3 regions of the Variovorax sp. RCC_210 genome follow, and region 2 is predicted to be linked to each of the others. Evidence: riboswitches for the same ligand, from Rfam matches in the RefSeq annotation. Region 2 holds a riboswitch; each other region holds the start of a gene.

Region 1 (6,306 bases), on a different contig from region 2:
TTCGGCATCGTCAACTACATCATGAAGCTGGCGCCCATCGGTGCCTTCGGCGCCATGGCGTTCACCATCGGCAAGTACGGCCTGGGCAGCCTGTTTTCCCTGGGCAAGCTGATGGGCACCTTCTACCTGACCTGCCTGCTGTTCATCTTCGTGGTGCTGGGGCTGATCGCCAGGTTCCACGGCTTCAGCATCTGGAAGTTCATCAAGTACATCAAGGAAGAGCTGCTCATCGTGCTGGGCACCTCGTCCAGCGAGTCGGTGCTGCCGCGCATGATGGAGAAGATGGAGAACGCCGGCGCGAACAAGACGACGGTCGGCCTGGTGATTCCCACGGGCTATTCGTTCAACCTCGACGGCACCTCCATCTACCTGACGATGGCCGCGGTGTTCATCGCCCAGGCCACCAACACGCACATGACGCTGGTGCAGGAGATCACGCTGCTGGCCGTGCTGCTGCTCACCTCGAAGGGCGCGGCCGGCGTGACGGGCAGCGGCTTCATCGTGCTGGCGGCCACGCTGTCGGCGGTGGGGCATGTGCCGGTGGCGGGGCTGGCGCTCATTTTGGGCATCGACCGCTTCATGTCGGAGGCGCGCGCGCTCACCAACCTGATCGGCAACGGCGTGGCGACCATCGTGGTGGCCAAGTGGACCAACGAACTCGACGAGGCCCGGCTGCAGGCCGCCTTGAACAACGAGACCTGGGTGGAAGCGCAGGAGCCCGAGCTGATCGAGGGGGCTCGTACCAGCAAGATGTCGGGCTGACGCTCGCGGGGGCCTGCACGGCGGCCTGTTCACACGCCCTGAACGGCCGCCCCGAAACACAAGCGCCAGGAACGCGCAAGAGATGGCCGGCTGACACGAAGGGGTAGGCATCGTTCCTGCAAAATGCGGCGATGCCCCACAGCGTTTCCCTCATCAACACGATCGCCGCCGGCCTCGGGCTGGCACTCGTGTTCGGGTTCCTGGCGGCCAAGCTGCGGCTGCCGGCGCTGGTCGGCTACCTGCTGGCCGGCGTGATCATCGGACCGTTCACCCCCGGCTTCGTGGCCGACGCCGGCATTGCCGCGCAGCTCGCCGAAATCGGCGTCATGCTGCTCATGTTCGGCGTGGGCCTGCATTTTTCACTCGACGACCTCCTGGCGGTGCGCAAGATCGCGCTGCCGGGCGCGCTCGCGCAGATCGCCGTGGCCACGCTGCTCGGCGGCGGCCTCGCCATGTGGTGGGGCTGGAGCCCCGGGGCCGCGCTGGTGTTCGGGCTCGCGCTGTCGGTCGCCAGCACCGTCGTGCTGCTGCGCGCGCTCGAAAGCCTGGGCATTCTCGATTCCTTCACCGGGCGCATCGCCATCGGCTGGCTCGTCGTCGAAGACCTGGCCATGGTGCTGGTGCTCGTGCTCATGCCGCCGCTGGCCGGCACGCTCGGCGGCCACAACGCCCAGGCCGCTCCGGCCGATCCGCTGTGGCAAACGCTGGGCCTCACGCTGCTGCAGGTCGGCGGCTTCGTGGCGCTGATGCTCGTGGTCGGGCGCCGCGTGTTCCCGTGGATTCTCTGGCAGGTCACGCGCACCGGCTCGCGCGAGCTGTTCACGCTGTGCGTGGTGGCCGCGGCCGTGAGCATCGCCTTTGCCTCAGCGGCGCTGTTCGGCGTGTCGTTCGCGCTGGGCGCTTTCTTCGCCGGCATGGTGATGCGCGAGTCGGAGTTCAGCCACCGCGCCGCGCAAGAATCATTGCCGCTGCGCGACGCCTTCGCCGTGCTGTTCTTCGTGTCGGTGGGCATGCTGTTCGACCCCTCGGTGCTCATCGAGCGGCCGCTGCAGGTGTTGGCGGTGGTGCTGGTCATCGTGCTGGGCAAGTCGATTGCGGCCTGCGCGCTGGTGCTGGTGTTTCGCTACCCGCTGGGCACGGCGCTCACGGTCAGCGCCAGCCTGGCGCAGATCGGGGAGTTCTCGTTCATCCTCGCCGGGCTTGGCGTGTCGCTCGGCCTGCTGCCGGTGGAAGGGCAGAGCCTGGTGCTGGCGGGCGCGCTCATCTCCATTGCCACCAACCCGCTGTGGTTCAGCCTGATCACGCCGATGCAGAAATGGCTGCACGCCCATTCGTCGTTCGCGCGCGGGCTGGAGTCGCGCGACGACCCGCTGGCCGAACTGCCGATGACCACCGAGGCCAAGTACCTGTCCCGCCAGGTGGTGCTGGTGGGCTACGGCCGGGTCGGGCGCCGCATTGCGCAGGAGCTGGACGCGCATGACATTCCCTACGTGGTCGCCGAGCAGAACCGCGAGCTGGTCGAGAAGCTGCGCGAGGCGGGCACGCCCGCGGTGTGGGGCGACGCGGCCGACCCGGCGGTGCTCATCCAGGCCCACATTGCGCGCGCCCGCGTGCTGGTGGTGGCCACGCCCGACGCCATGAACGTGCGCCAGATGATGGAAACCGCGCGCACGCTGAACCCCACCATCCAGACCGTCATTCGCAGCCACAACGAGCACGAGGCCCGGCTGCTGACGCAGGAAACTTCGGCCACCGTGTTCCTCGGCGAACACGAACTCGCGCAGGCCATGGCCCGCGACGTGGTGCAGCGTGCCGTCGCCATGGCCGTGCCGGCCTGAGCCTCGCGTTGACCCAGGCGCCGCGCCGCTCTTCGATCTCCAGGGCCTCAGAGGTCTTCGATGACCAGCGCCCGGTAGCGCTGCGCAATGGCGTACGGCACGGTGCGCACCGCCACCATCAGCCGCTCGGCGGCGTCGCTGTCGTCGGTCTTCACCAGAAGCGCGGCATGGCCTTCGCGCGCCAGCTTGGTGTAGGCGCGCACGGTGGCGCCTTCGGTGCCGGCGGAGGGCAGCGGGTCGTCGGCCTGTTCGACCGTCGGCGAAATCTGCGAGAGCACGGCCTGCGGCGGCAGCAGGAAGATGTCGTCGCGGCTCACGCCGCCATCGATCAGCTGCTGGCCGACGCGGGTGGCGTCTTCGGGCTTGGGGAACATCACCATCGAATAGCCGGTCGGGTAGAACGCGCCGCCGATGGTCGCCCGCATGCTCGGGTCAAGGCTGAAGGGTTTCATGCTGCCTCCTGGGTTGGTTTTTGCGAGAGAGGAGCCGCCGCAGTCACCGCACAGTCACCGCAGGCACCCCCTGTGTAAAACCTTAGGCCGCGCCACGGGCCCGCTCTGTAGGAGAAGCCCGGAAGCTGTCAACCGCACCTGTCCTCCAGCCATTCAACGTACAGCAGCCCACCTTCACGCCCATGCCCAACCCCAGAAACATCGCGCTCACCGTCCATGAGCTGGAGGCGGGGGAGTTCTATTGGGTGCTGATGGAGGCGGTGGACGATGGCTCCGCGCCAGGTGCCCCGTCCATTCCTGGCACGCCGGGTACACCGGGCACAGCGGGCACAGCCGGCGCCCCCGCCCACGTCTACCTTCCGCTCGAAGCCGCGCTCGAGCCCTACACCAGCTACTCCAACGCGCTGGTGGCCGGCGTGGCGGTCATGCGGCGCCTGTTCGGGCCCGAAGGAAAGCCCGGCTCCCTATAATTCCGCCGGTTTTGGTGTGTTAATTTTTCTTAACCGCACCAGACCACGGTTCGAAGGTGCCCCTCCCGCCATGTCGCATGGCTCCAGGGGTTAAACGGGAAGCAGGTGCGCCGCGTCGTCGATGACGCGGCAATGCCTGCGCTGCCCCCGCAACGGTCAGCGGATCTGGAAACCCTCACGCACGCGCCCCTTCATCGAGGGCTCGGCAGTCACTGCGCTTCGGCGTGGGAAGGCGAGGGTTTCGGTCGCGGTGTGCTTCCACTCGGCACGCCACGACGCTCCGCAAGCCCGGATACCGGCCTTCGCAACCGCCTTCGGACGCAGCGGGAGTGCGTGTCCGGGCCCGCCGCTTGGCGCTCGCGCGCACCGTGGCAGCCCTTTCGCCTTTCCCCTGCTGCGTCCTTCATCGGTCGGGAGCCTGCGGGGACGCAGGCCGGAGGAGAGCTCACATGGGTCGGACGACACAGGCGCGGCATCGCGCGGGAAGGGGTGCGCAGCTTCATCGGGCGCGCCTTTCGCGCCCTTCCCGCCTTTTGCACATTTCAGGCATTTCATTGGGGCTGGGCCTGGGTCTGGCTTTCGCTCCCGGCGCGTCTTTTGCGCAAACGGAAGCAACCGGCGCCCAAAGCCTGAACCCGGTGCGCGTCGAGGCCGACCGCCACGCGCCGCTGGCCATCGACGAGCCCACGGCCACCGGCAGCCGGCTCGGCCTCACGCCGCTGGAAACGCCGGCCAGCATCGAGGTGCTGACGGGCGACACCATCCGCGCGCGCGGCGACGTGTCGGTGGTCGACGCGGCCACCCGCGCCACCGGCATCACCGGTTCGCCCGCGCCGGGCAACGGCGGCACCGCCATGGCCGCGCGCGGCTTCACGGGCCACGGCTCGGTCATGCAGCTGTTCGACGGCACGCGCCTGTACGCGGGCGCGGGCACCGTCACCTTTCCCTTCGACACCTGGTCGGTCGACCGCATCGAGGTGCTGCGCGGCGCGGCCTCGGTGATGTACGGCGAAGGCGCCATCGGTGGCGCCATCAACGTGGTGCCAAAGAAGCCCACGCGCGGCCCCATCCAGAACGAGGCGCTCGTCACGCTGGGCTCCGACGCCACGCGCCAGGTTGCCTTCGGCAGCGGCGGGGCCATCAACGACAAGCTCTCGTACCGCTTCGACATCAGCCACCGCGCCACCGACGGCTTCATGCAGCGCGGCGAGGCCGAGAGCCTGGCCGTGGGCGCGGCCGTGCGGCTCGACGTGTCGCCGCAGCTGCAGTTCACGCTGTCGCACGACGAAGGCCGGCAGACGCCGCAGCGCTACTACGGCGTGCCGCTGATCGACGGGCGCCTGAGCAGCCAGACGCTGCGCCAGAACTACAACCTCGACGACGCCGAGATCAAGTACCGCGACAAGTGGACCCGGCTCGACGCGCAATGGACGCCCAACGACGCCGTGACGGTGCGCAACCACCTCTACCGCCTGGAGAGCAAGCGCCACTGGCGCAACAGCGAGACCTACACCTTCAACGCCACCACGCGCCGCGTGACGCGCGGCGACTACCTCGAAATCGGCCACGACCAGGAGCAGGTCGGCAACCGCACCGACGTGACCGTGAAGCACCGGCTGTTCGGCCTGGCCAACCAGGTGCTGGCGGGCTTCGACGTGAACCGCATCGACTTCCTGAACACCAGCGACACGCCCTTCGGCGGCCGCTCGGTGGTGGACCCGTTCACCTTCAACCCCGGCTATTACGCGTCGCCCGTGGCCTACCTGCCGCGCTACAAGACCAAGACCGACACCTACGCCTTCTTCACCGAAGACAAGCTGGCCTTCAACGAGCAGTGGTCGGTGGTGGGCAGCCTGCGCTGGGACCACGCCAAGGTCGCGCGCGCCGACCTGCAGAACGCCGCCAACAGCCTGGGCAAGACCTTCGAGTACGCCACCGGCCGCCTCGGCGTGGTGTACGCGCCCGATGCCACGCAGTCGTTCTACGCCCAGGTGGCGCGCGCGGCCGATCCGCTGACCTCGCTCATCAGCACTTCGGCCACGCAGGTGCCCTTCGAGCTCAGCACGGGCAGGCAGGTGGAGGTCGGCTACAAGCGCCAGCTGGCCGACAGCCGCGGCGCCTGGACGGTGGCGGCCTACCGCATCGAGAAGAACAAGCTGCTGTCGCGCGACGCGAACGACCCGAGCAAGACGCAGCAGGTCGGCCAGCAGTCGTCCGAAGGCATCGAGGCCACGCTCGACCTGGCGCTCACGCCCACGCTGAAACTGGAAGCCAACGTGGCCAAGCTGCGCGCGCGCTACGACGACTTCAACGAGGTGGTGAACGGCAGGCTGGTCTCGCGCGCGGGCAACACGCCCATGGGCGTGCCCGAAGAGGCGGCCAACCTGTGGCTCGGCTGGCGCTTTCGCCCGCAGTGGGAGGCCGCTTTCGGCGTGCGCTACGTGGGCCCGCGCCAGGTCGATACGGCCAACACGCGCAAGATCGGCTCGTACACCGTGGCCGACGCCTCGGTGAGCTGGCAGGCCAACCCGTCGCTCAAGCTGGCGCTGCGCGCCTACAACCTGGCCGACCGCAAGTACCCGGTGTCGTTCTCCAACAGCGGCAACCAGTGGCTGCTGGGCCGGCCGCGTTCGTTCGAGCTGTCGGCGCTGGTCAACTTCTGAGCGACGACCGAATGACTTCCGCATGACATCCATCTGGCGCCGCGCCTGGCCGCGCATCCGGCACTGGCTCTACTGGACGCACCGGTGGCTGGGCATCGGCGGCTGCCTGCTGTTCGTCATG
Region 2 (6,306 bases):
GTCGAGGAACATCTGCGTGGCCGAGAAGCCCACGAACAGCGCGAAGAAGATGGCCAGCGCCGTGCCCTTGAGCAGCGCGAACACGCCCAGGCTGCCCGCGAGGCTGCCGATGACGATGCCCGGCGCCAGCCGCTGCACGATGTCCCAGCGCACCGCGCCGCGCTTGTGGTGGGCGCGCACGCTGGACACCGAGGTGAAGATGATGGTGGCCATCGAGGTCGCGATGGCCATCTTCACCGCGAGGTCGGCCGGCACGCCGCGCTGGCCCATGATGATCGTGATGAACGGCACCATCAGCATGCCGCCGCCGATGCCCAGCAGGCCCGCGAGAAAACCGGTGCCCAGGCCGAGGGCGGCGAGTTCGGCGATGAGCAGGGGGTCGAGCAGGGCGGAGAGGTTCACGTCGGCGTCGCAAAAAACGGATGCTTGAAAAAGCAACGGCCCCGAGCAACTGGTGCTGGGGGCCGTGGCCGGAAAAGGTGTCTGCAGATGGTGTGCCGGACCCGCATCCTGAACCAGGGTTCAGGTGGGCGAGGGCAGCAAGACTTCGGGTTCATCTGACGCGAGATGATCACGCCCGTCTAGCGATGTACCAAGCCCGGCTCCGGAGAGCATTGGAACAAGGAAATATTAAGCCCGACACGTCTGCAGACAAGGCGGATTTTACGCCCCGTATGTGTCCGCCGCGCTCATTCAGAGCAAATGTCCATCGCCGGCCAGGGCCTGATCGAGTCTTTGAATGAGCTGGGCCGCCCTGGGGTCGGCTTCGGCGTTGGCTTGCGGGTCGGCGGCGGCCGTCACCGCGGGGGCCGGCGCTGCCGCGGCGGCCTGTGGGGAGGCCTGTTGCGTGGCCTGTTGCGCGGCCAGGTCGAAGGCCAGGTTCAACGAGGCCAGCACCGCGATGCGGTCGCGGGCCTTGACTTTTCCGGCGTCGCGGATCTTGCACATGGCCGCGTCCACGCGGTCGACGGCTTCGCGCAGCTGCGCCTCGCCGCCATCGGGACAGCCGAGCAAATAGCTCTGGCCCATGATCTGTACTTCAATCTGCTTCATGCGGGGGAATCTTCGGAAGGTGGTTCAGCCGGCAACCGTTCGAGCAGCGCATCGAGGCGCGTGCGGGCCGCGGCGAGCCGCGACTTCAGGGCGTCGCGTTCGCGTGTGAGCGCATCGACCTGTTCCTGCAACAGCGCATTGGTGCGCTGCACCTCTTCGTGACGCACAAGCAGGCGTTCGACGCGCTCGGCGATCTGGTCGATGGGGCTGGAGGCGGGCATGGTTGGCGATTGTAGTTTCCTGGGAAAGCGGTCCTGCCGAGGCTGGGCGCGGTGCCCGGCGTGCTCCGGATTCTGCGGCTTTGCGGCCCGCCGATCAAACCTTGCGCGGTGCTTTCGTGGTGTCTTCAGGCTTCGCTCAGCCGCACGTAGGTGGCCAGCAACGCGCTCTTGGCGACCACGCCCAGCAGCACCGGGTTGCCGGCGCTCTCGATGAGCGGCAGCCGCTCGCCCAGGTGGTCGAGAAAGCGCTGCAGCGCCTCGCCGAGCCCGGTGTCCGCGGTGATAGGCAGGATGGCTTGCGACAGCAGGGCGCCCGCGCTGGTCTCGGCGGGCGCGCTGCCCAGCGCCGCGAGCGGCACCACGCCGAGGTAGCGGTTGCCGGCATCGACCACGTACAGGTACTTCACCGGGTGCTGCAGGAAGAGCTTGCTCATCGCCTCGCGGTCGGCCTCGGGCCCGACCACCGTTTCGGCCGGTTGCGCCAGGTCGCGCATGTGCAGGCCGCGCAGGCGCAGTTGCGTGTCGCGCTGCTCGTTGCGCCGCAGCGTGATCTCGTACATCGACCCCGCGTCGGCCGAGCGCGCCACGAAGTACGCGATGACGCTGGCCGCCATCAGCGGCAGCATGACCTGGTAGCTCAGCGTCATCTCGAAGATCATCAATATCGCCATCAGAGGTGCCTGCGTGGCGCCCGCCAGGAACGCGCCCATGCCGACGATGGCGTAGGCGAACGGTGCCGACGTGGCGGCCGGCCACAGCGCCTGCACCCCCTGGCCGAAAAGCGCGCCCACCATGCAGCCGAAGAACAGCGCCGGCGTGAACACGCCGCCCACCGCGCCCGAACCGGCCGTGGCCAGCGTGGCGGCGAGCTTCGCGACCAGCACCAGCGCAATGAGCGTCCACGGCCACGGCGTGTGCAGCACGCCGTTGACGATGCTGTAGCCGTTGCCCCACACCTCGGGCATGGGCACGGAGATGGCGCCCATCAGCAGCCCGCCCAGCGCCAGCCGCCACGGCAGCGCCAGCGGCAGCCGCGAGAACAGCGCGCGGCTGCCCTGCAGCGCGCGCAGGAAGCCGATGGCCGCGAACCCGAGCAGCACCCCGAGCACGCAGAACAGCACGACCTCGGTGCCGTGCGTTTCAGGAAAGGCCGGCATTGCATACGGCGGCTGGTAGCCGGGCAGCGCGCGCATCGCGACGTTGGCGACCACCGAGGCGATGATGATCGGCCCCACGCTTTCCATCGCGATGGAGCCCAGCACGATTTCCGCGACGAAGAAGGCACCCGCGATGGGCGCGTTGTAGGCGGCGGTGAGCCCCGCCGCCGCGCCGCAGGCCACCAGCAGCCGCAGCCGCTCGGCAGGAAAGCGGAACACCCGCCCCAGCAGCGACGCGGCCAGCGCGGCGAGCTGCACCATCGAGCCTTCGCGCCCGATGGAGCCGCCCGTGCCGATGCTCACCAGCGACGAGGCGCTGCGCACCAGCGTCTGCGCCACCGGAATGCGCCCGTCGCCGAGCACGATGGCTTCCATGTAGTCGGAGGTGGCGCTGCGCACCGCCACGCGCCGTGCCGCCACCAGCAGCAGGCCCGCCACCAGCCCGCCGAGCGTGGGGCAGGCCACGCGCGCCCACCACGGCAGGTGCCTGGCCATGGCCACCAGCCCTTCGCCGGGGCCGAGCAGCAAGTGCTCGAAGTGGTAGAGCGCCGCGCGAAAGAGCTCGGTGGCCAGCGTGCCGAGCAGCCCCGCCACGATCGACCACAGCAGCATCGATTGCCAGCCGGAAACACCAAAGAGGCGCTGCAACGCCGAACGAAGATTCAGGAACACCGAGGCAGGCCGCATCATGGCGGCCGATGTTAGCGGCGGGGCGCAACTTTCGACTTAAAGACGAGTCCGCAGGGCCTAAAATGCCGCCCGTTGGTGCTCGCGGCGTGGTTCGCACGGCGCAGTTCAACGGGAAGCAGGAGTCAAAGCCCGCCCGACCTTCGCGTTCACGCAGGTCGGAACATGGCCGAAGCCACCTGCGCTGCCCCCGCAACGGTCAAGCAGACGGCGCCGCAAGGCGCCACCCCCTTCCATCCAAGCCACTGGGCGCCCTGAAACAGGTGCCTGGGAAGGCGGCGAGGGGTGCTCTGCCAGCCCGGATACCGGCCAACAAGGCGGCCGCCGCATGCGCAACACGCATGAGGCGACCATGGTGCCCATGGCGCTGGCGGGAGGCCGGCGAGGGGTATAGACGTTCGTTCGGTCCATTCAATGATTTCCCACGCTTGCTTTTCCAGCGGCCGCGCACCCGCGCGCCGTGTTCGCTTCGCCTGCCTGCCTTTGCCGATGGTGGTGGCGCTGGCTTCCGCCTTCGGCGGCCCGGCCCATGCCCAGGAGGCCGCGGCCCTGAGCGAAACGGTGGTCACGGCCAACCGCACGCCGCAGGCGCTGTCCGAACTGGTGGGCGACGTGTCGGTCATCGACCGCCAGACCATCGAGCGCAGCGGCGCCACCGGCGTTGCCGACGTGCTCGCGCGCGTGCCCGGCATCGAGATCACGCGCAACGGCGGCGTGGGCAACACCACCAGCCTGTTCATCCGTGGTGCGGAAACGCGCTTCACCGCCGTGTACCTCGACGGCGTGCGCATCGACTCGCAATCCACCGGCGGCGCCGGCTGGGAAGGCATTCCGCTGTCGCAGATCGACCGCATCGAAGTGCTGCGCGGCCCGGCCGCCGCCGTGTACGGCTCGGACGCCATCGGCGGCGTGATCCAGCTGTTCACCAAGCGCGGCGAAGAGGGCGTGCGCCCCTACGCGGGCATCGGCTTCGGCAGCAAGGGGCTGCGCAAGATCGAAGGCGGCGTGAGCGGCAAGTCGGGCCTGCTCGACTACTCGTTCGGCGTCGAGCACGAAGAGAGCAAGGGCTTCAACGTGCAGCCCGTGGACAAGCGCACCGTCAGCAAGGACGGCTTCACCAGCCCCGACCGCGACGGCTACCACAGCACCTCGGGCAACCTGAAGCTGGGCTTCCAGCTCACGCCCGACCAGCGCCTGGACGCCACGCTGCTCGCAAGCGACATCAGCGCGGGCTACGACGCCAGCGTGTCGTACCGGACCAGGCTCCCCATCCTGTTCGCCAACGACATCTCCAACAACACGCTGCGCACCGCCGGGCTGACCTGGTCGTCGAAGTGGAACGAGATCTACAGCACCCGCGTGCAGGTGACCGACTCGCAGTCGGTCTACAAGACGCAGCCGTCGTTCTACCGCACGCAGACCAACCTGCGCGGCTACCTGTTCCAGAACGAGTTCCGCTTCGGCCCGCACCTGGTGACGGCCACCTTCGAGCGCCGCGAAGACGCGCTCGAAAACGCGCCCACCACCTCGTCGAAGCTGCTCTCGCGCGACCGCGCGCAGGACGCTTTGTCGCTGGGCTACGGCTTCGTGCAGGGCCCGCATTCGCTGCAGCTGCATGCGCGCCACGACAAGGACAGCGAGTTCGGCGGCAAGACCACCGGCAGCGCCGCGTACGGCTACGCCATCACCCCGGCGCTGCGCTTCAGCGCCTCGGCCGGCACGGCGTTTCGCGTACCGACGCTGTACCAGCGCTTCAGCGAATACGGCGTGGGCACGCTGCGCCCCGAACGCAGCCAGAACGTGGAGCTGGGCCTGAACTACGCCCAGGCCGACACCACCGCCGGCATCGTGGTGTACCGCAACCGCGTGCGCGACCTGATCAACTTCGTGGGCACCGCCAAGGGCTGCGCCTCGGCGTTCGGCTGCTACACCAACGTGAGCCGCGCCACGCTGCAGGGCGCCACGCTGTCGGCCAGCCAGCGCCTGGGCGACGTCACGCTGCGCGCTTCGTTCGACATCCAGGACCCGAAGGACGTGTCCACCGGCAACCTGCTCGCGCGCCGCGCCAAGCGCCACGGCACCGTGGGCGCCGACTGGCGCGTGGCGGGCTGGACGCTGGGCGCCGAGGTGCAGGCGTCGAGCCAGCGCTACGACGACACGGCCAACACCGTGAAGCTGGGCGGCTACACGCTGCTGAACCTGTCGGCCAGCACCAAGATCACCCGCGACCTGAACCTGGTGGCGCGCGTCGACAATGTGGGCAACAAGGACTACCAGTACGCGCGGCTGTACGCCAATGCAGGCCGCACCGCGTACGTCGGCCTCAAGTGGACGCCTCAGTAAACCAAGCTTCGCAAACCCACGGCATCTCCGGTGCCGCGGCGCTCACCTGCGCCGCGGTGCTGGTGGCCGCCCCTGCCTCGGGGCAGGGCAAGACCACCGTTGCCGCCGCGCTCGCGCGGCTGCACGCCCGCCAGGGCCGCCGCGTGCGGGCCTTCAAGTGCGGGCCCGATTTCCTGGACCCGCACTGGCTGGCGCTGGCCACCGGCGCGCCGGTGCATTCGCTGGACCTCTGGATGACCGGCGAGGCCGACTGCCGCGCGCGCCTGCGCGCCGCCGCGGCCGAGTGCGACCTGCTGATCGTCGAGGGCGTGATGGGCCTGTTCGACGGCACGCCCAGCGCGGCCGACCTGGCCGAGCGCTTCGGCCTGCCGGTGCTGGCCGTGATCGACGCGCACGCCATGGCCGGCACCTTCGGCGCGCTGGCCTACGGCCTGCAGAACTTTCGCCCCGGCCTGCCGTGGGCCGGCGTGCTGGCCAACCGTGTCGCCAGCGAGCGGCATGCGGGCATGCTGAAAGACGCGCTGCGCGAGCCCGCGCAATGGATGGGTGCGTTGCCGCGCGACGCGGGCTTCACGCTGCCAGAGCGCCACCTGGGGCTGGTGCTGGCGACCGAGCTCGGCGATGCGATGGCGCGGCTCGATGCCGTGGCCGACGTGCTGGCCGACACGCCGCTCGGCCGGCTGCAGACATCGCAGCTTCCGCAGGCGAGCTTCGGGGCGCCCGAGCCCGAAACTGCGCACGAGACTGAAGAGGCGCACGCCGTGCCGCCCTTGCTCGCCGGCCGCACCATCGCCATTGCGCGCGATGCGGCCTTCTCCTTCATCTACCCCGCCAACCTCGACGTG
Region 3 (6,306 bases), on a different contig from region 2:
TTCACGCTCAGGTCCCAGTGGCTCGCGCCCTGCTGCGCCACATAGCCGATGTGCCGCGCGAACTCGCGCGCCGGCCAGTCTTTCAACGCACGCCCGCGCAGCAGCACGCGGCCCGAGGCCAAGGGCGTGAGCCCGAGCGCCGTGCGCAGCAGCGTGGTCTTGCCCGAGCCGTTCGGCCCGACGATGCCGAGCAGCCCGCGCTCGGGAATGGCCAGGCTCACGCCGTCGAGCAACAGGCGCCGGACCCCAGCGGCGGAAACGCCGACCGACACACCCTCGAAAGCCAGCGCGTCGTTCATGCCCGCCTCCACAGCAGCAGCGCGATGAAGAACGGTCCGCCGATCAGCGCGGTCAACAGCCCCGCCGGAATCTCGCTCGGCGCCAGCGCCGCGCGTGCCACGCCGTCGACCAGCACCATCAAGATGCCGCCCGCCACCGCGCAGGCCGGCACCAGCCGCGCGTGCAGCGGCCCGATCCACCAGCGCAGCACGTGCGGCACGATGAGCCCGACAAAACCGATGAGCCCGCCCCAGCTCACCGCCAGCGCGGTCGCCAGCGAGGCCACCAGCACCGCCCAGGCGGAGAAGCGCGGCACGCGCACGCCCATGCTGTGCGCCGTGTCTTCGCCCATGCCGAGCGCGTCGAGCCCGTGGGCCAGCGAGCGCACCAGCAGCACCAGCACGGCGAGCACCGCGAACAGCACCGCCACCTCGCCCGGCGTCGGCGTCTGCACGCCGCCCAGTTGCCACGAGATGACGGCGCGCAGGTTGGTCGACTCGTCCCCGTACACCATGAGGATCAGGCTGCGCAGCGCCGCAAGAATCGCGGCCAGCGCCACGCCCGCCAGCAGCAGCCGGCCGGCCTGCCATTCACCGCCGAGCCGCCCGACCAGCAGCACCAGCCAGCTCGCGCCCCATGCGCCCGCGAAGGCCAGCAGCGGCAGGCTCAGCGCCGGCGGCACGATGGCCGGCAGCAGCAACGCGATGGCCGCGCCCACCGCCGCGCCGCTTGCGCTGCCCAGCAGATAGGGCTCGGCCAGCGGGTTGCGAAACACCCCCTGGAACACCAGCCCCGCCAGCGACAGGCAAGCCCCCACGAAGAAGGCCGCGGCCACGCGCGGCGCACGCCACACGCGCACCAGCTCCGCGTCGAGCGAGCCGCTGGCGAACCAGCGCGTGGGCCACACCGTGCCCGCGCCGATGCTCAAGGCCAGCGCAACGGCCGCGACCGCCGCCACGCCCAGCACCAGCCACAGCGTGACGTTCGACACGCGCTTGTCTTCGTTCATGCGAACAACTCCGGATGCAAGGCCCGCGCATAGTCTTCGACCGCCTCGATCTGCCGCGGCCCGGGTATCAGCTTGTGGCTGCGCTCCAGCACGACCACGCGGCCCTCTTTCACCGCGCGCAGGCTGTGCCAGCCGGGGCGCTCGGCAATCAGCGATGCGCTCTTGGGCACCTGCTGCAGCGAGATGATCACGTCGGGGTCGCGCACGAAGATGGCCTCGGCGCTCACCTGTTGCGAACCTTGCAGGTCGGCGAACACGTTGCGTCCGCCGGCCCACTGCAGCGCATCGTTGGCGTAGTGGCCGGTGCCCATGGTCTGGTAGGCGCCGCGCGCGGCGGCGGCTGTTTCCAGGTACACGCTGCGGCGTGGCGCCACCGCCACCTTCTGCGCCACGGCCTGCAGGCGCGCTTCCATGCCGGCGCGCAAGGCACGCGCGGCCTCATCGACGCCGGTCGCCCGGCCCAGCAGATCGATGTTGCGGAACACCGAGGGCAAATCAGGGTGCGCCAGCACGATGGCCGGCACCTGCACCCGCTCGAACGCCTCCACCAGGCTCAGCGCCGAGTAGTGCGACGGCGTCACCACCACCAGGTCGGGTCGGTAGGCGGCCACCGCCTCGGCCGAATAGCCCAGCGAGCCACCGATGCTCGGCTTGGCCTTGGCCGACTCGGGCCAGCGCACGCGCCCGCCGATGGCGGCCACGCGGTCTTCCAGCCCCAGCGCCCAGGCCAGCTCCACGTTGCTCGGGAACACGACCACGATGCGCTGCGGCGGCGCCGGTATGCGCACGCGCCGGCCGACGGCATCGGTGAGCTCGCGCGGAAAGCCGTCGCCCGAAAAGCGGTCCTCGCCGACCGCAGGCAGAGCAAGGTTCAAGAGCGCCATTCCTGCCAGCACCGTTCGCCGCTTCATGCCGCTCAGAACGTGTATCGGGCGCGCGCGAAGAAGGTGCGCGGCGCGCCGGCGTTGCCCGCGTCCTGCGCCGACAGGTCGTCGCCGATGTAGTACTTGTTCGTCAGGTTGTTCACCCCGGCCTGCAGCGTGAGCTGCGGCGTGGCCTTGTAGCTCACCGCCACGTTGGCCAGCAGGTAGCCCGGCAGCTTCTGCGGGTTGACGGTGTTGTCGCGCAGGTAGCGGCTGCCCACGTAGTTGGCCGTGCCCGTGACGGACCACGGCCCCTGCGCCCAGGTGACGCCCGCCCCGGCGATGTTGTGCGCCGACATGCGCACGCGGTAGCCGCCGAAGTTGGTGCTGCGCGCGCCGCTGTCGGTGTAGGTCTGAAAGTCTTTCAGGCGCGCGTCCTGCCACGTGTAGTGCACGTAGCCGTTCCAGTGCTGCGAAAGCTGGAACTGCATCGACGACTCGATGCCCTTGGTGCGCGAGGTCGCGTTGCTGAACACGAACGAGTCGGGCCCGCTGCGGTAGGCGCGCTGGCCGTCGACCTTCTCCGCCTCGAACAGGCTCACCTGGTAGGCCCAGGCATCGCTGCCCGCGCGGCCCTTCACGCCCACCTCCTTGCTGCGGGTGAGCTCGGGGCGAAGAATGTCGGGCACCACCACGTTGTTGCGCGTGTTCAGCGCCACGGCCTGCGGGCGGAAGCCCTCGCTCCAGTTCGCGAACACCGCGTGCGTGGCCGCGGCGCTGCGCGCGAAGGCCCAGTCGGCGCCCAGGCGCGGGCTGGTGCGGCTGCCCTCCTGCGCGGAGACCACGCTGGTGCCCGAGCGGCCCAGCGTCTGCTCGAACTTGTCGTGCCGCAGGCCCGCGGTGACGCCGAAGGCGCCCCACTCGAAACGGTCTTGCACGTAGAAGCTGCGCACCTCCTGGTCGAAGCGCGAGTACGTGGTGGCGCCGCGAATGCCGCGCGGGTCGTTGCGCACGTTGCTCACCGGCACGTTGTAGAACGGGCCGCGGTAGGTGGGTGCGTTGGTGAAGGTGGGCGAGTCGAGGTTCTGCCAGCCGCGCTCGATGTTCACGCCGAACTGCAGCTCGTTGCTCCAACGCTTGCCACCGGTGAGCCATGTCAGCGCCACGTCGTGGAACACGCCGCGGTCCGAGGTGTCGCTTTCCGAGTAGCCCTTGTTCACCGCAGCGGGCGGCGGCACGATGGTGATGCCGCCGGCAAAGAAGCGGTCGTAGCGCGAGAAGCTGCTCAGGTGGTTCAGCGACCAGCCGCCGCCGAAGTCGATCTTGTTCTTCCACGCGAACGACTGGTAGTCGCCCACCACGTACGAATCAGGAATGCCGTAGTTGTCGCGCGAGCTGATGCCGAACATCGGCTTGCCGTTCTGCAGCGGCACGATGGAGCCGCGGTCGCCGCGCACGTGCGAGTCGTAGATCTGGAAGCCCGTGCTCCAGTTGTTGGTGACCGCGAAGTCGCCACCCAGCACGGCCGCGGCCTGCGCGCGGCCCGCGTCGCGCTGGAAGCCCTTGTAGTCGTTGTTAGCCGCGCCGATGTACAGGTTGCCGCGCTCGAAGTCCCAGCGGTAGCGCACGCTGGCGTCGGTGCGCCCGAAGCTGCCCAGCGTGGTGGTCACGGTGCCGCCCGCGCGTTCGGGCTTCATGAAGAACTGCGCCACCCCGCCGATCGCGTTCTTGCCGTACAGCGCCGAGGCCGGGCCCTTGATGAACTCCACGCGGTCGACCAGGTCGGGCGCGATGAGCGTGATGTCGGCATTGCCCTGCAGCTGGCGCAGCGGCACGCCGTCGATCAGCACCAGCACGTCTTGCGTGTCGCGCAGGCCGCGCGTTTCGAAGCGCGTGTAGTAGTTGCCCTGCGTGCCGAACTGCAGGCCCGGCACGGTGCGCAGCGTGTCTTCCAGCGTCACCGCGCCCACCGCGTCGATCTGCGCGCGGTCCACCGAGTAGGTGGTGAACGGAATGCGCAGCGGATCGGCTTCGAGCCGGGTGGCGGTGGTGATCGTCTTCTTCTCGTTGACGGTCAGGGTCGGCAATGCATCGGCGGTTTTCGCTTCCTGCGCGCTGGCGCCGGAAAGCGCCAGCAGCAGGCTGGCACCGATGAGGGAAGTGGGAGGGCTCAGTTTGTCGCGCACGCGTTGTTCCTTGTGGCCCGCACGCCCGCGAGCCAGATCACACAGGGGAACGCCGCAAGAAGAAAAACGTCGGCACGACATCGGCCCGGGCCTGCGCGCACGAAGGCACGCGGCACGGGGCCGACCCGGACAAACGCACTCCCGCAGCGTCCGAAGGCGATTGCGAAGGCCGGTATCCGGGCTTGCGAACTGCCTCGGTGATGCACGCTGTAAAGCCTAGAGCCGTACAGCCGTGCACTCACCGAGGCGAAAACGCCCTGCCTTCCCACGCCTCGAAAGGCGCAGTGGCTGCCCATGCCGAGAAGGCATGGGCCCAGGGGTTTCCAGAATTCGCTTACCGTTGCGGGGGCAGCGCAGGCATGGCCGTGTCGTGCGGACACGGGGCACCTGCTTCCCGTTTAACCCCCGGGGCCATGTGGCTGGCGGGGGCACCTTCGAACCGTTGGTTTGCGCAGTAAAACTTCAATAAGAAGAAATACCGCACAAAGCGGCGGAATTATAGGGAGGGTCAGGCGCAGGTCAGACCGGCTTTCATGCCCATCCAGCCTCACCTAGCACCCGCTAGCCCCAGGTCAGCGGGTCCAGCCCCAGGTAGAACGCGAGCCGCTCGTCATCAGGCTCGCCGATGCCCAGCACCTCGAACAGTCGGGCACGCGCCGCCTGCGCCTGCGCCGCATCGGCCCAGCTCTCGCGCGCGTTCGCCACGAACAGGGCCAGGTCGACATATGGGTCGGCCACGCCGAGCCGGCCCAGGTCGATGAGGCCCGTGCAGCGCAGCGTGCCGGGGTCGACCATGAAGTTGGGCATGCACGCGTCGCCATGGCACACGACGCGCTCGCGCGCCTCCTGCGCGAGCCGCTCGGGCAGCTGTGCGCGCAGCGCGTCGAGCAACTGTTGCGGCGGCGTGTGCCGGTCTTCGGGCGCGAGAAAGTCGGGGTTCACCGCGCCACGCGCGACCACGTCCGCGGCGCGCGCGAACATGCCGGAAAGGCTGCGCACAAAAGGGCAACCCGCGACCGGCACCGCATGCAGCGCCTGCAGCCTTTGCGCCATCGACGGCCATGCCGCCAGCAGGTCGGCGCCCGGCAACGCGCTCGCGGGCACGCCCGGCACCGCGCTGGTGACCAGGCAGGCACCCTCGGGCGCGGTGCGCCAGTCGAGCACCTGCGCGCAGCCCAGCCCGAAAGGCGCGAGCCACTCGGTGCGGCGGCGCTCTTCGTTCAGCGATTCGGCACCATGCGCCGCGGCCACCTTGGCGAAGGCAAGGCCGTCGCTGCGCTTGTAGATGAAGTCGCCAGACTCGCCCTGCTGCGTTGCGACCCACGTGACGCCCAGGGGCAACGAAGGCAGCAAGGGCTTGTGGTTCACGGGTGCATCGGGTTGTTGAGGCATGGGGCTGGATAGAGTGACGCCGGCCCCTGCAATCTATCCACTGTCTCTTCAAAGCCCCCCAATACACCCATGAAGTTCGGCTACACCATCGCCTACGTTCCCGACGTCGCCCAGTCCCTGCAATTCTTCGAGCGGGCCTTCGGCTTTGCAACGCGCTTTGTTCACGAGTCGGGCACCTACGGCGAGCTGGAAACGGGCGAGACCGCGCTCGCCTTTGCGTCGCACGAACTCGCCGAATCGAACTTTGCGCAGGGCCATGTGGCCGCGTCCGATTCGGCCCAGCCGCTGGGCATGGAGCTTGGCTTCGTCACGCCCGACGTGGCCGCGGCGCATGCGCGTGCCGTGGCGGCTGGCGCGGTGGAACTGTCAGCGCCCGTGACCAAGCCGTGGGGCCAGGTCGTGTCGTATGTGCGTTGCCCCGATGGCTTGCTGGTGGAACTGTGCTCGCCCATCGGCGGCTGAATGGCTAGGCGGTCGGCTGAGCCGGCCGGGGCGTTGCTGAAGCACCGCCCTCCTACACCGGCCTGACGTGCGCCGCTCCTAAGATGCCCGCTGGCCAAACCGGCCGCACCGACCA

The links. A riboswitch is a leader RNA that binds a small molecule or an ion and turns the genes downstream of it on or off. The one in region 2 is predicted to bind cobalamin.
Region 1: it holds a riboswitch for cobalamin, as region 2 does, so the genes downstream of both, AB6807_RS25970 (TonB-dependent receptor) here and AB6807_RS03890 (TonB-dependent receptor domain-containing protein) in region 2, are expected to answer to the same signal.
Region 3: it holds a riboswitch for cobalamin, as region 2 does, so the genes downstream of both, AB6807_RS25845 (TonB-dependent receptor) here and AB6807_RS03890 (TonB-dependent receptor domain-containing protein) in region 2, are expected to answer to the same signal.

The regions. Positions count from the first base shown of each region.
Region 1 covers NZ_JBFUPJ010000010.1:251,133-257,438, reverse strand. Annotated here, with positions in the region: gene AB6807_RS25990 (dicarboxylate/amino acid:cation symporter) at 1-762, shown strand, start outside; gene ybaL (YbaL family putative K(+) efflux transporter) at 894-2,600, shown strand; gene AB6807_RS25980 (hypothetical protein) at 2,648-3,052, opposite strand; gene AB6807_RS25975 (hypothetical protein) at 3,235-3,522, shown strand; cobalamin riboswitch at 3,560-3,841, shown strand; gene AB6807_RS25970 (TonB-dependent receptor) at 4,161-6,185, shown strand; gene AB6807_RS25965 (PepSY domain-containing protein) at 6,208-6,306, shown strand, end outside.
Region 2 covers NZ_JBFUPJ010000001.1:784,785-791,090, forward strand. Annotated here, with positions in the region: gene AB6807_RS03870 (sulfite exporter TauE/SafE family protein) at 1-402, opposite strand, end outside; gene AB6807_RS03875 (cell division protein ZapA) at 694-1,053, opposite strand; gene AB6807_RS03880 (DUF904 domain-containing protein) at 1,050-1,274, opposite strand; gene AB6807_RS03885 (ClcB-like voltage-gated chloride channel protein) at 1,400-3,121, opposite strand; cobalamin riboswitch at 3,178-3,447, shown strand; gene AB6807_RS03890 (TonB-dependent receptor domain-containing protein) at 3,533-5,461, shown strand; gene AB6807_RS03895 (cobyrinate a,c-diamide synthase) at 5,446-6,306, shown strand, end outside.
Region 3 covers NZ_JBFUPJ010000010.1:218,713-225,018, forward strand. Annotated here, with positions in the region: gene AB6807_RS25830 (ABC transporter ATP-binding protein) at 1-299, opposite strand, end outside; gene AB6807_RS25835 (iron ABC transporter permease) at 296-1,288, opposite strand; gene AB6807_RS25840 (ABC transporter substrate-binding protein) at 1,285-2,172, opposite strand; gene AB6807_RS25845 (TonB-dependent receptor) at 2,205-4,337, opposite strand; cobalamin riboswitch at 4,487-4,788, opposite strand; gene AB6807_RS25850 (APH(3'') family aminoglycoside O-phosphotransferase) at 4,899-5,729, opposite strand; gene AB6807_RS25855 (VOC family protein) at 5,799-6,191, shown strand.